One region of the Shewanella sp. HL-SH5 genome, then DNA from elsewhere that is predicted to be linked to it. Evidence: predicted binding sites of a transcription regulator. Region 1 holds the regulator's gene; each other region holds the start of a gene.

What was found. The regulator ArgR, encoded in region 1, controls arginine synthesis, uptake and breakdown. The targets are predictions, from matches to a motif close to ANTGAATANNTATTCANT.
Region 2: gltB (glutamate synthase large subunit) is a predicted target of ArgR. The motif match lies at 1,191-1,208, and genes of this name have one in related genera.
Region 3: argA (amino-acid N-acetyltransferase) is a predicted target of ArgR. The motif match lies at 2,944-2,961, and genes of this name have one in related genera.

Annotation. Positions count from the first base shown of each region.
Region 1 covers NZ_CP195038.1:3,267,026-3,272,309, reverse strand. Annotated here, with positions in the region: gene ACRWQM_RS14270 (ABC transporter permease) at 1-174, shown strand, start outside; gene ACRWQM_RS14265 (ABC transporter ATP-binding protein) at 176-1,204, shown strand; gene ACRWQM_RS14260 (Dyp-type peroxidase) at 1,325-2,263, shown strand; gene argR (transcriptional regulator ArgR) at 2,445-2,915, opposite strand; gene ACRWQM_RS14250 (META domain-containing protein) at 3,080-3,496, opposite strand; gene ACRWQM_RS14245 (hypothetical protein) at 3,595-3,885, shown strand; gene ACRWQM_RS14240 (GNAT family N-acetyltransferase) at 3,882-4,436, shown strand; gene ACRWQM_RS14235 (hypothetical protein) at 4,444-4,869, shown strand; gene metK (methionine adenosyltransferase) at 4,987-5,284, opposite strand, start outside.
Region 2 covers NZ_CP195038.1:3,024,427-3,029,710, forward strand. Annotated here, with positions in the region: gene ACRWQM_RS13240 (Hpt domain-containing protein) at 14-379, opposite strand; gene gltB (glutamate synthase large subunit) at 1,264-5,284, shown strand, end outside.
Region 3 covers NZ_CP195038.1:3,839,357-3,844,640, reverse strand. Annotated here, with positions in the region: gene dut (dUTP diphosphatase) at 1-219, opposite strand, end outside; gene coaBC (bifunctional phosphopantothenoylcysteine decarboxylase/phosphopantothenate--cysteine ligase CoaBC) at 216-1,409, opposite strand; gene radC (RadC family protein) at 1,561-2,238, shown strand; gene rpmB (50S ribosomal protein L28) at 2,360-2,596, shown strand; gene rpmG (50S ribosomal protein L33) at 2,603-2,776, shown strand; gene argA (amino-acid N-acetyltransferase) at 3,044-4,363, shown strand; gene ACRWQM_RS16775 (PH domain-containing protein) at 4,509-5,048, shown strand; gene rarD (EamA family transporter RarD) at 5,080-5,284, opposite strand, start outside.

The DNA.
Region 1 (5,284 bases):
TTGCCTGCAGCGCTATTATTAAGGCCAATTGGCTTTGAAAATCTAGCGACCTATGTATTCCAATTTGTGTCTGATGAAAAGCTCGAGCATGGCGCTCTGGCAGCTATTGTAATTGTATTTGTTGGACTTATCCCGTTGATTTATCTTAACCGTTCATTGGAGCATACTCGCTAATATGTCGACTCTCACCATCGAAAATGTCTTCAGTGATTACCAAGGACAAGTGATTTTAAACGGGCTTAATCTTACCCTACAACAAGGTGAAATAGTCGCCTTGCTGGGTCCCAGTGGCTGTGGGAAAACCACCTTACTTCGCGCTATTGCAGGTTTGCAGCCGATTAGTCAGGGCACAATTCAAATCAATGGCAATACCCTTACCGGTGATGGAATATTTATACCTAGTGAGCTGCGCGGGGTAGGAATGATTTTTCAAGATTATGCTTTGTTTCCTCACCTCAATGTGGCCGATAACATTCTTTTCGGCGTCAAAGGTTTGAATAAAATTGAGCGTCAAGCGCGTTTAGATGAAATGCTAGAACTAGTTAAGCTAAACGGCTTAGGCCAACGTTACCCCCATGAGTTGTCTGGTGGGCAGCAACAACGTGTATCTATTGCACGCGCACTGGCCTATGAACCCCAGTTACTCTTGCTTGATGAACCTTTTTCTAACATTGATGCTCAAGTGCGTAATGAGATGATGCTTGAAATAAGAAGCATTTTGAAACTGCGTAATGTTAGCGCTGTATTTGTCACCCATAGCAAAGATGAAGCATTTGTATTTGCTGATAAATTAGCCTTATTTAAGCAGGGTGCTATTATTCAACACGGCTTGGCTGAAGATCTTTATGCGTACCCTACTGACCGTTACGTTGCTGAGTTTTTAGGTGCTGGTAATTATTTACCAATAACGGTGACAAATAGTCAGCAAGTATCATCACCCATTGGTTTACTGCAAAGTAGTGCCGCTATAAATTATCCTGTAGATTATCAAGGGCACTTATTACTTAGACCGCAACAAGTTGAACTGGTTGCTGATGATAATGGCGTCGCCACTATCATAGATAGAAGGTTTTTAGGAACGGTTTGTCATTATTGGGTCAAAGTTGAAGAGCATTGTTTGGAAGTAAAAAGCCAAATGTTACAGTTATCGCCAGGGCAAAAAGTTAATTTATTTGCACCAACGCACCCCTTGGTTATTTTTTGATTTGTGTTATTGAAAAATTATTTTATGATGATTATAAGAGTTTCAATTGATTGAACACTGAATTAAATCGTTCAGTTTAAGTCTTTCTTTCCGATAACAATCTAGGTGGTTTGTTTCAATATGGATAATCAGGTTATGCCGCGCGAGCAATTAGGGATATGTGCTGAAGGTAATTTACATAGTATTTATTTGATGTTTAATGCCAACGACGGCGTTGAAGATAAACTGCGTCCTTCGATTGCTAGTGTAGCGCAATATATCTATGAGCTAACAGATCAATATGCTGATAGTGCCTTTAATGGCTTTGTTGGTATTGGGGCTAATTTTTGGGATACATATTATCCGCAGGCCCGCCCCGCACTGTTAAAACCTTTCCCAGCAATGAATGAGGGGAATCGTGATGCACCGGCTATCGAATATGATTTATTTGTTCATATTCGCTGTGATCGTTTCGATATTTTGCACCTGGTAGCCAATGAAATTAACCAAATGTTTGAAGATTTGGTTGAGCTGGTTGATGAGGAGCGCGGTTTCCGTTTTATGGATAGCCGAGATTTAACTGGCTTTGTTGATGGTACTGAAAATCCTAAAGGTCGTCATCGTCAACAGGTTGCTTTGGTGGCAGAGGAAGATCCTGAATTTAAGTCAGGTAGCTATATCCATGTTCAGAAATTTGCTCACAATTTAAGAAAGTGGCAACGTTTGCCTGTTAAGAAGCAAGAAGATATTTTCGGCCGGACTAAACAAGATGATATTGAATATGAATCAGCCGATAAGCCGTTAACCAGCCATACCAAACGGGTTAATTTAAAAGATGCTGATGGCAATACTATGGAAATTTTACGTCAAAGTATGCCTTATGGCTCAGTTAAAGAGCAGGGACTTATGTTTATCTCTAGCTGTAAGACACCTGATAACTTTGAGCAAATGCTACGTAGCATGATTTATGGTGATGGACATGGCAACCATGACCATTTAATGCTGTTTACTAAAGCATTAACCGGGTCATCTTTTTTTGCACCTTCACTGGATTTCCTCACCCAGTGGGAAGAAGAGTAATGTCTACGGTAGATGAGTAGCAGCTGTCATTAATAGTGATTATTAGCCGTCACTGTTAACAAAAATACCCAATAAAAAAGCAATGCCAAAGCATTGCTTTTTTATTGGGTATTTAGTGGCAAGCATCGATATTTCGGGATTCAGTGATCGCCAATAGCTGCTTCTTAGTGTAACTAAGCAGTTACTCAGTGAAGTTAAACAGAGACTTAACCGTTTCAAGCGTATCATCAATTGTTTTGATGCTTGAAGGGCTAATAAAGATAGTATCGTCACCGGCAATAGTGCCTAGAATACCCTCAGGCTTGCCTATCGAGTCTAATAATCGGGCAATTAGCTGAGCAGCACCAGGGCTGGTACGTACCACTATCATTGCTTGGTTATGGTCAACATCAAGTACCAAATTCTTCAGCGGGCTGCCTGCTGTTGGCACGCCTAATTCAGCAGGTAAGCAATAAACCATTTCTTGTTTGGCATTACGGGTTCTTACTGCGCCAAATTTGCTCAGCATTCGCGATACTTTAGATTGGTTAATATTGCCAAATCCTTCAGCCTGAAGCGCATTAACGATTTCACTTTGGCTGCCAAAGCGTTCTTCTTTTAAGATTGCTTTAAATGTTCTGACCAGATCATCCTGATTTTTATTGGTTGGCATATTGTATTTTCTTCTTATAGTTGTTATTCAAAAAAACGCTACATTTTGAATAGAAATGAATCTTGAGTCAAGAAAAATCCATTTTTTGTGAATATAAATTCAATTTAAAGCACTGTGTGAAGTGTAGTAAATAGTTTACTTAGTCACAAGTTGGGAAGGTTAAGCTATTTGTTTAATTTGCTTAGCACCATAATGGTTTGGCCGCTTTTATTGACTAAACGTAACTTATTTTGATTAAGCTTGGCGCTATAAACTAAAGGTAGTGCTTGCATCACTCTTTGTTCTTGTACCATAAGTGCTTCGATACAAGCTTTGCGGGTTGAGCCCGCGGGTGAAAGCGTCAGCAAATCATTTTTAAGTGAATATTGGCCCATAAATGGATTACAACTAGTGTTGCCTGTTAACTGACCGTTGTCAGAAAAAACTAATTTTGCAGGACTGTAATCAATAGTTGGTTCTGACAGCACGGATTCAATATGCCACTGGCCAACAAGTGTTGTGGTGTTATCAATATCTGAATAACTTTGGCATGCGCTTAATGAAAAAATAACTGCTGCGGCGCCTAAAAAATGCTTTATCATGTTTACTGTATTTGCCTGGATTGCTTCAATTGAAGCTATTCTACTTGATACTGTGTCAAAGTGATAACACGTCATCGGCCTATTAGTGAGAAATCGATATGATTAAATGGTTAAAAGGGCTTCATTACTTAGGGTCATTACTGTTATTTGCGGGCAGCTATTTACTGATTTTTACCGAATCTAGCCAGCGTGCTCAGGGAATGTTGATGGTGGCGAGCCTTATTGGCCTAGGTTTAACAATGATGACGCCCTATCCTGTAGCATTAGTCATCGAATGGGCTAAAAAACAAGATACTGCTTTAGCTAAGCCTCCGTCAGTTGAAAGTGATAAAGCTGAAGCACCTAAATCTGAAAGTTCCCCATCTGACAAGCCGCAGGAAAAAGAGTGATTCTATATCGCAAAGCCAATCTCGCGGATGTCTCGCAGTTAGTCGAGCTAGAACGCACCCATGTTAATGCTGAGCTAGGCCAGTTTGATCCCAGTCTTCAAGGGCAGGCTTTAACGGCTGCGCAAGTGACTTTATTAATCAATCAACATTGGATCATGCTGGCGCTAGATAACCAGCAGATTGTCGGTTACGTTATTGCTGCTAAATGGGACTTCTTTGCTAAACAAGCACTGTACCAAAAAATAATTCAAAAGCTGCCGCAATTAGATATTGAACGTGATGGTGTTAAATTAGCGCTTACTCAAACCAATAGTTGTCAATATGGACCAATATGGATAGCTGAACAGTATCGTGGCCAAGGCATTTTTGCTCACTTAGTTAATCATATTGCCGAGGCGGTGAGCAGCAAGGTTAGATATTTAGTTGCCTATATTGCTGAAGATAATAGCCGTTCCTTCAGTGCCCATACTCAATATGCCGATATGCAAGTTGTCGATTTCTTTAGTTTTCAACAGCGTGATTTTTACTTGTTAGTTCGAGTGATTTATTGAGATAAAAATGCTGAATATACCGCCTAAATTTGATGAGTTGTTTGCGCCTTATCTTGGATTGCGTTTGAGTGCATTCGATAACGCCAAATTAGTTGTCGCTGTGCTAGCGCAACATCAATATAAATATCATGCCGCTGAGATAATATTAATCACCAATAACACGGTTCACTCGACACCGCGTTATGCCATTAAGTGGTTAGGGTTAAGTGATAATCAAGAAAGTGATGGCTGTGATAATGAATGTCATGAGATAGATTATTGCTGGATAGATTGTGGCAAGATAAATCAATATGAAGTGGGATTTAGCCTAATTGATCCCATAGATGTACAAAGCAGCAATATTCAAGTCGTGAACACAATCACTGTACCGATTATGACCATGCAGCAAATCGGGTTTATGTGCGTCGAAAGCGCTCATTTTGATCACTGCTGATTGCCGATTACATTAGCGCTCCATTTTTGCGACGTTTAGATTTAACGGCTCTTGGAATGCAGACAATAAAAAACCGCCTGAATGGCGGTTTTTTAATTCACACTAGTCAGTCTTTAGTTAGAAGCCTGCATCAGCACGTAAAATATCTGCTTTATCAGTTGCTTCCCACGGGAACTCACTGCGGCCAAAGTGGCCATAAGCCGCAGTCTTTTGGTAGATAGGGCGAGCCAAATCTAACATTGCAGTTAAGCCATATGGACGTAACTCGAAATGTTGACGCACTAACTTGATCAGTAGCTCTTCTGATACTTTACCTGTGCCAAATGTTTCAATGCTAATTGAAGTCGGCTCTGCAACACCAATTGCATAAGACACTTGTAACTCACAGCGATCAGCTAACCCAGCAGCGACGATG
Region 2 (5,284 bases), 240 kb from region 1:
GACTAGAATGGGTTTAAGCTTTAGCTTGTAAAAATAACTTAAGTTGCTGTAAATCGCTTTCAGCATGATCAACTATTTCAGCTAACCAAGTTTTGTGTTCATCTGCCCACTTAGCTTCTTCGCCGTGCTGTAGCAGCTGAGCAAACTGTTGAATACGCTTTAAACCAACAGAACCTGCAGCACCTTTAAACTTATGCGCTTCAGAACACAAGGCCTCTTTATCACCGTCATCGTTAGCTTTAATCAAACAACCAAGATACTCAGGCATCAATTGTTCGAACAACACAACACTTTTCAATAAAGTACCAGCACCGATGGCACTAACGTATTGCTCAAGTGTGTTCAAATCCAAAATTGCATCTAACGGCGTTACGGACATTTAGGGCACCTCTAATTAGTTTAAAATTCTAAGTCTAAGCCTATAAAATTAGCTTTATAATACCCCGTCTTTGCCCCTATGCAAGCTTTGCTAGAGGTTAGCTCCTCAAACCTGTCACAGGCAACATTTTGATAACAATTAAGTAAACAACCTTATCCCATGCTTAAAAAAACATCTTAACAATTCATACTATAATCCCGTTTCTAGATGATGAAAATAGAACAACACACTAGCAGCTAAACAGACATAATATTGTCTGATAAGAGCTTTCACGCCTTTTATTCCTAAGTTATACAGTCCATTTTATCTCTTAACTAGCTGCATTAACTCGACCTTCGAATAACATCGCGCTAAGCATCTAATTAAGCAATTTTAGAAACAAAACTGATCGAAGTATTAAAGTAAATCAAACAGTTGTTTTAGACTTAAATCAAAGAAAACCAACTCAACCATTGATAACATCGAGGTTATATTGCCTTTGGGTTAATGTTTTAAACAAAAACAGTATATTTTAAATTACTAAAAGTGAATATTTAATCAAAAAAACGATTGATAATCATTGAGACTGTATTTGAAATAAAATTCACTATTTTTATTTCAAAAACAATTCAAGGCGGTTGTTACCAAAAAGTTACCAAATATAGAATGACATTCTAAAATTCTTTTTATTCATAAGGTTATACAGAAAATAACACAGTTTACGTTAACGTAAACCTGATGCAATATTACAGTTATTTAGTAATAAAATTTCACAACCATGCAATAATTGCGTTTGACCTTTGTACAAACTCAGTTTAATTTGAGAGGTTCGGGTGCATATCTATGGAATTTCTTCACATTTACCCCGAGTCGTATCTAGTTAGAGGTTTTAGGGGGTTTTTTGTATGAGCTTATATCATCCCAGTTTCGAGCGGGACAATTGCGGGTTTGGATTGATTGCGCAAATGGATGGCGACGCCAGCCATAGAATCGTGCGCACTGCAATTCATGGACTCGATCGCATGAAACACCGTGGTGGTATTGCAGCCGATGGACGTACAGGTGATGGCTGTGGTCTATTAATGCAAATGCCAACCGAATTTTTTGAAGCAATAGCAGCTGAAAATGACTGGCACTTAAGCCGTAAGTTTGCTGTGGGCATGTTTTTTCTAAGTCAAGATCAGCAAAAAGCTGACGAAGCTAAGTTTATTTTAGAAAAAGAATTACAACGAGAAACATTAAGTGTTGCCGGCTGGCGTAAAGTGCCTGTGAATCCAGATGTACTGGGCGAAATTGGTCGCAACAGTTTACCGCAAATTTACCAGGTACTAATAAATGCACCTGTAGGTTGGCGTGAAAAAGATTTAGAACGCCGCTTGTATATGGCGCGTCGTCGTCTTGAACAACAAATTACCAATGACGATGATTTTTATGTTGCCAGTTTATCGGGTCAAGTCATTGTCTACAAAGGCTTGATGATGCCTGCTGATTTACCGTCATTTTATAGCGATCTTGCCGACATCAGATTAAAAAGCGCGATTTGTTTATTTCACCAGCGCTTTTCAACTAACACCTCGCCTAAGTGGCCTTTAGCACAACCGTTTCGCTATTTAGCCCACAATGGTGAAATTAATACCATTACCGGTAACCGCCAATGGGCCCGTGCACGTGCTTATAAGTTTAATTCACCTTTGTTGCCTGATTTACAACAAGCGGCTCCCTTTGTGAATGAAACCGGTTCTGATTCATCATCTTTAGATAACATGCTAGAAATGTTGTTATCTGGCGGAATGGATTTATACCGCGCAATGCGTTTGCTTATTCCACCAGCGTGGCAGTCAAATCCAGAAATGGATGATGAATTAAAAGCATTTTATGACTTTAACTCTATGCACATGGAACCATGGGATGGCCCTGCGGGTATCGTAATGACCAATGGTCGTTATGCGGCTTGTGCAGTTGACCGTAATGGCCTGCGCCCTTCTCGTTACGTCATCACTAAAGACCGTATTCTTACCTTAGCCTCTGAAGTGGGCATTTGGGATTATGCTGCTGATGAAGTGATTGAAAAAGGCCGTGTAGGCCCAGGTGAATTGCTGGTGCTTGATACCTTAAATGGCCGTTTACATCAGTCATTTGAAATTGATAACGATTTAAAACGTCGCCACCCATACAAAGAATGGATGGCCAAAAACAGTCAAACTCTGATACCAGCAGAAAGTATTGACCCATCAAAACAAGGCTCAAGCCGTTTTGATGCCAAAACCTTATTGCAATATCAAAAGCAATTTGGTTTTACCCGCGAAGAACTTGAACAAGTGATATGGGTATTAGCCAGTAAAGGCGAAGAAGCTATCGGTTCAATGGGTGATGATACTCCCATGGCTGTGTTGTCGAAAAAGTCACGATCATTGTATGATTATTTCCGTCAAAAGTTTGCCCAGGTCACTAACCCACCGATTGATCCATTGCGTGAAAAACACGTTATGTCCCTTGCCACTTGTGTCGGACGTGAACAAAATTTATTCAGCGAAACCACAGGTAATGCTTACCGTGTGATGTTTAACTCGCCCATTTTATTGTTTAGCGATTTTAATCAACTATTGGGATTAGACAGTACTAACTATCGTGCCAATACCGTTGATTTAAACTACGATACCCATGAAACGCTCAAACAAGCTATTCATCGAATTACCGATGAAGCTGAGCGTTTTGCACGCAGTGGCACCACCTTGTTGATTTTATCTGATCGCGCTGTCGATAAAAACGCCCAGGTGATCCCTGCAGCAATGGCTGTTGGCGCAGTACAGACCCGTTTAGTCGACAAAAGTTTACGTTGTGACACCAACATTATTGTTGAAACGGCGTCAACACGTGACCCGCATCATTTTGCAGTATTAATTGGTTTTGGTGCCACGGCAATTTATCCATACCTAGCCTATGAATCCATTGCGGCGATGGCTAAAAAACACGCCATTGAAGATGTGACTTCCTTAATGCTTAACTTCCGTTATGGCATTGAAAAGGGCCTGCGTAAGATCATGTCAAAAATGGGCATCAGTACTGTGGGCTCTTATCGTTGTAGTCAACAATTTGAAGCCGTCGGTCTAGCCAGTGATGTGATTGAATTATGCTTTAAAGGCGTGATCAGTCGTATTGAAGGGGCAAGTTTTAGCCATATTGCTGACGATCAAAAAGTACTTCATACCGCGGCATATCGTGCGCATGTCCCCTTGCCACAAGGTGGTTTACTTAAGTATGTCGAAGGTGGCGAATACCACAGCTTCAACCCTGATGTGGTAAACAGCTTACAGGCATCTTTGAAAAATAAAGATTATCCAGCATACAAACAATTTGCCCGATTAGTAGATGAACGTCCTATTGCGACTCTACGTGATTTGATTGGCGTGAAAGGCTCACTAGCCGCAATTGAGTTAGACAAAGTAGAAGATGCAAGTCATTTATTTAGCCGCTTTGATAGCGCGGCTATGAGTATCGGTGCGCTAAGCCCTGAAGCTCATGAAGCGCTTGCTGTGGCAATGAACCGTTTAGGCGGTCGCTCTAACTCTGGTGAAGGTGGTGAAGATGCACGTCGCTTTAACACTGAACGTAACTCTGCCATTAAGCAAGTTGCCTCTGGTCGATTTGGTGTCACCGCGCATTACCTGGTTAACGCAGATGTATTGCAAATCAAGGTTGCTCAAGGGGCAAAACCGGGTGAAGGCGGTCAATTACCGGGCCATAAAGTCAGTGTTGAAATTGCCGGATTACGCCATGCACGTCCTGGTGTCACGCTTATTTCCCCACCACCACACCATGATATCTACTCAATTGAAGATTTAGCCCAGCTGATTTTTGATTTAAAACAAATTAACCCTACCGCTTTGGTCTCAGTAAAGTTAGTTTCTGAGCCTGGTGTTGGCACCATTGCAACCGGTGTGGCTAAAGCCTATGCCGATATGATCACCATTTCAGGCTATGACGGCGGCACAGGCGCAAGCCCGATAACATCAGTGAAGTATGCCGGTTCTCCATGGGAATTAGGCCTAGCTGAGGTTCAACAGTCGTTAGTTGAAAATGGCCTACGCCATAAAATTCGCTTACAAGTTGATGGCGGCCTAAAAACCGGTACCGATGTCATTAAAGCTGCGCTTTTAGGTGCTGAAAGCTTCGGTTTTGGTACCGTGCCTATGATCGCATTAGGCTGTAAATACCTGCGTATTTGTCATCTTAATAACTGTGCCACAGGCATAGCAACTCAGGACAAGAACTTACGTGATAACCATTATCATGGGTTACCTGAACGTGTGATGACTTACTTTGAATTTGTTGCCGAAGAAGTACGAGAGTGGATGGCCGCACTGGGTGTCAGTCAATTTGAAGACTTAGTGGGTCGTAGCGAGTGGTTATATGCCCTTGAAGGCCAGACAGCTAAACAGCAAGGTCTAGATTTATCACCAATTCTGTATAAACCTGTCGTGCCAAGCACTTCATCACTTACATGGAAAGAAATTAATCCGCCGCTAGATATTGGTCAACTTAACCAAACTCTGCTAGCTGATTGCAAAAAAGCCGTTGATGAAGGTGATAGCTATGCCTATCAATATGCCATCAATAACACCGACCGTTCTGTGGGTGCCGCACTGTCGGGTTATATTGCCAAGTTACATGGTGTAGCAGGCACTAAAGAGCCAATATCATTGGGCTTTACTGGCAGCGCAGGTCAAAGCTTTGGGGTATGGAATAGCCCAGGGTTAAACTTGAAACTGTGTGGCGATGCCAATGATTACGTTGGTAAAGGCATGTCGGGTGGCAAGATTGTTATTCACCCGCCGATAGGTAGTCCGTTCCAAAGTGAAAGAAGTGCCATTATTGGCAACACCTGTCTATATGGTGCCACTGGCGGTAAATTATTTGCCGCAGGCC
Region 3 (5,284 bases), 570 kb from region 1:
TCCCGAGCGTGGCAATATGATTGCAGCAAGGCTTGGGTCAGCAACATGAATTGCTATACCTGTTGGAATTAATACGGTTTCACCCGCGGCAATTTCCATCGTGGTGTCTATCATCGCACGTAAGTCCATACCAGCGCTGCCAGGTGTGGTATAGGCGGGCAGTGGGAACTCACTACCAATACGTGAATCTAAAATTTTTAGTTCAATAGGTGTTTTCATGTTGTCGGTAATTGTTGATTGATTAAAGTCAGCAGTTGGCGCGCTAACGAGAGTTTATCTGTTGCGGGTAATGAATGTTGCCCATCATGCCAAAATACCTGTAGTGCATTATTATCGGCATTAAAGCCTAGGCCTTGAATAGACACATCATTAGCGGCAATCATATCTAACTTTTTACGCTCAAGTTTACCGCGGGCATATTGTTCAATATTATTAGTTTCTGCCGCAAATCCAACGGTAAAGGGTTTATTGGCTAACGCTGCAACATTGGCGAGTATATCTGGGTTTTGCACCATAGACAGTTGCATTTTATCTGCCGACTTTTTCATTTTTTCAGTTGCGATGTCTGCAATTCGGTAATCCGCCACAGCGGCACAACCAATAAAAATATCTTGCTGGCTAATATTTGCCATAACCGCAGCTAGCATTTGCTCCGCTGATTCTATATCGATACGGCTGACATTGGCTGGGGTAGCCAAATTAACTGGACCACTAACAAGTGTGACTTCAGCACCCATTTCTGTCGCTGCTTGTGCTAAAGCAAAGCCCATTTTTCCCGAGCTATGGTTGGAAATATATCTTACAGGATCAATCGCTTCACGGGTGGGACCTGCTGTTAATAGCAATTTTTTACCCGCGAGCAGCTTTGGTGCAAAAAATTGAACCAATTGCTCTGCTATGGTTAATGGCTCAAGCATGCGTCCTGGGCCGACTTCACCGCAGGCCTGGCTACCGGACGCTGGTCCCCAAAGGGTAAAGTCTTTTCTAGCTAAATTAGCGATATTTTCTTGTGTAGCGATATTTTGATACATCTGCTGATTCATTGCAGGACAAATGATCACCGGTGCGCTAGTTGCCAAGCAGGTCGTGGTCAGTAAATCATCTGCCATGCCAGCATTAATGCGGGCAAGTAAGTTTGCTGTGGTAGGTGCAAGCAGTACAACATCAGCCCAGCGCGCTAATTCAATATGTCCCATAGCGGCTTCCGCAGCTGGGTCAAGTAAATCAGCCGCTACGGGATGACCTGATAAGGCCTGAATGGTTAAAGGAGTAATGAACTCCATCGCGCTTTGAGTCATGATAACTCGCACATCAGCGCCACGCTCTTTTAAGCGGCGAATAAGGTCGGCACTTTTATATGCCGCAATGCCACCGCCAATACCTAATAACACTTTCTTATCTGTCAGCATGGGTAAAAATTCGCTTCAAATCGTAATGCGGCTAACGATACCACAAAGCAATCAAAAGTGGGTGAAGATCCATTATCAAAATATTCGACCATACTGTGATGACAATAAATTATTTGAACAGATTTTATTCGATTAAAAACAAGGAATGTTTATGGGGATTAAAGATTGGCCGCAAGGCGAAGGACCGCGTGAAAAGCTATTACTCAATGGCGCAGGTCAATTAACGGATGCTGAATTATTAGCAGTAATATTACGTAATGGTTTGGCGGGACAAAATGCACTGGATTTATCACGTCAATTAATTACGCAATTTGGCGGTTTGCGTAAATTATTTTCAGCGCCCAAGCAGCAAATTTGTAAAGTTGCCGGTATTGGACCGGTAAAATATGCTCAATTACAGGCCGCAGCGGAGATTTCTAAGCGAATTGCACGAGAAAATCTACAAAAAGGCCAAATTTTGACAAATCCTGATTTAACTCGGGACTATTTAATGAGACAATTAGCGGACCGATCCTATGAAGTGTTCGCCTTGCTATTGTTGGATAACCAACATAGAGTCATTCAATTTGTAGAATTATTCCGCGGAACTATTAATGCAGCCTCGGTTTACCCCCGTGAGGTGGTGAGCTTAGTGCTGGAAAAAAACGCCGCGGCTGTAATAGTATGCCACAACCATCCATCAGGCATTGCAGAGCCCAGTCAAGCTGATCGGCGAATAACTGAGCGAATAAAAATTGCATTAGAAACTATCGATGTTTCTTTGTTAGATCATATGGTTGTGGGTGATAAAGAGATAGTATCCTTCGCTGAGCGAGGATGGATGTGTTAATCACTACTTGATCTTATGTAGCTAATCGTGTATAAAATGCGCCCTCTTTGTGCCTCGGGCGACGGCCATACGAGGCACATTAATGCTCGAGCGTTAAAAATTTGTTTTGGAGAAGATTGACATGTCAAGAGTATGCCAAGTAACTGGCAAGAAGCCTATGGTTGGTAACAACCGTTCGCACGCTAAAAATTCGACTCGTCGTCGTTTTTTACCTAACCTACAAAACCACCGTTTTTGGTTAGAAGAAGAAAAACGCTTCGTGCAACTACGTGTATCTACTAAAGGTATCCGTATTATCGACAAAAGAGGCATTGAAGTTGTTGTTAAAGAACTTCGTGCTCGTGGCGAAAAGGTATAATAGAAAATGGCTAAATCTAAAGGTAATCGTGAGAAGATCAAATTAGTCTCTAGTGCTAAAACTGGTCACTTCTACACTACTGAAAAAAATAAGCGTAACATGCCTGAGAAAATGGAGATCATGAAATTTGATCCTGTTATCCGTCAGCACGTTATGTACAAAGAAGCTAAAATCAAGTAATTGATTTATGCCTCTTTTAAAAAGCCCCTTTATTGGGGCTTTTTTTATGTCTGCAATAAAGTAAGCTATACTAATGGCTTAAAGACTTTAACTAAATCGCTGTCCTATAGTTTTTACACTTGCTAGCGAATTTTTATTTTCCCCTAAGTGATAATAAATGCTGTTCTAGTGAATTAAAATGCAATAGGATTGCATAAAGTGTGATGTCTTAGGGGTGTCCTACATCACAATACAGAAACTTAATTATTTAATGAGGTGAATTTGCCTGTGAGAACTACAGAACTGGTTGATGGATTTCGTCATTCTGCTCCTTATGTTAACGCCCACCGCGGTAAAACGTTTGTGGTCATGTTAGGCGGGGAAGCGCTAGCGAATAATCACTTTCGCGGCATTTTGAATGATGTGGCGCTATTACATTCTCTCGGGATTAAAATTGTTCTTGTTTATGGTGCAAGGCCGCAAATAGATGCGGGCCTTCAGGCCGCGGGGATTGAGCCTGCTTACCATAATGGTGTGCGTATTACAGATGAAGATACCTTAAAGGTAATCAAACAAGTTGCCGGAGCCGTTCAGTTTGATATTACTGCGCGCTTATCCATGAGCCTTGGCAATACGCCAATGCAAAATGCACAAATCAACTTAGTCTGCGGTAATTTTGTGATTGCTCAGCCTTTAGGGGTCGACGATGGTGTTGATTTTTGTTTAAGCGGCAAAGTTCGCCGTATCGACACTCAAGGCTTAAAACGCCAGTTAGAAAATAATTGTATAATTTTAATGGGACCAATAGCGGCTTCTGTTACGGGCGAAAGCTTTAATTTAACCGCAGAAGAAGTGGCAACCCAGGTTGCTGTAAAACTAAAAGCGGATAAAATTATTGGTTTTAGTGAAACCAATGGCCTGTCTGATGAAAATGGCAATGCGATTGCTGAACTGATGCCAAATCAAGCCATAGAGCATTTAGCCAAAATGGAACAAAATGGTTCAGCTTGTACCGGCATTACAGCGTTTGTTAAAGCCAGTATTGATGCTTGTCGTAATGGTGTACCACGTTGTCATTTAGTCAGCTATTTAGATGATGGTGCCTTACTTCAAGAACTGTTCTCCCGCGAAGGGATTGGTACCCAAATTGTCACAGAAAGCGCAGAGCGCTTACGCCGCGCAACTATTGGCGATATTGGTGGAGTATTGAATCTTATTCGTCCATTAGAAGAGCAAGGTATTTTAGTGCGTCGCTCACGTGAACAGTTAGAGATGGAAATCGAGCAATTTATGCTGATCGAACGCGATAACTTAGTCATTGGTTGTGCCGCGTTATATCCATTTGAAGAAGACAATGCCGGTGAGTTTGCCTGTTTAGTTGTTCATCCTGACTACCGAGATGCAGACCGAGGCAGCGTGTTGTTAAACAACATTATTGGTCAAGCGCGTGTTCGTGGTTATTCACGCCTATTTGCCTTAACAACGCGCAGTATTCACTGGTTTTTAGAGCATGGCTTCAACATTGTAGAAGTAGAAGCATTACCCGGTAAGAAAAAGCAGTTGTATAACTATCAACGTCGCTCAAAAATATTGGCACTGGATTTATAATCAAATAACCCAGTTGTCTCGTTAAATATGCCGGTCTGTCCGGCATTTTTTATGCCTGCCATTTATTAAATCGATAAGTTGACATAATATGTCGTTACTGGCAGATTAAATTTATTATTATCTTTTTATCCAGTGGAATACGTTTATGGACATTATTTCTCTTAGTGCTTTAGGGCCGTCAGCGCTATATAGCCTGATAGGTTTGTTAGCAGGACTGCTTGTTATTGCCGTTATAGTATTGCGTAAACCTATGCCTAAAAATGCTAAGTATGCCTCTATGGGGATCTTATTGGCTGTGTTTGGGGTATTTGTATTAACCTTATATCAGTCATATAACAGTGAGCTAAAATGGGATGATACGGGCGTATCACTTAATTTACCGTTATATAGCCAAGATTTTACCGCGAGTGACATTGATTGGCAGGCTTCGTACATCGCTGATTTAGCGATTCAAACCCAATTGCAGCCTAAATGGCGTATCAATGGATTAGGATTGCCTGGTTACGCTTTAGGCTGGTTTAAATTACAAAATGGCAATAAGGCCTTATTGTCAGTTGTTGCGGCGGAAAATGGCACACAAAAAGTGGTAATAGTGCCTATTATCGATAAAGATTATGTGATCATGATTAGCGTGGAGCAGCCAGATACTGCACTGGCTTTGCTCCATACTCAACTAACCCATTAAATGAGTGCTTGTGGGGACTTGATGAGGTTAATTATACCTTGGCTGTATTAATGCGTTTTTGACGTTGTGCTAACATGTCACCGACAAATACCACAAGCGCTAACCAAATAAATCCAAACGTTAGGCCTTTTTCCATATCAAAAGGTTCATTAAACAGCTTGATAGCCAAAATGAACATAATACTGGGGCCTATATATTGAAAGAAGCCTAGAATTGAAAATGGGATACGTACCGCG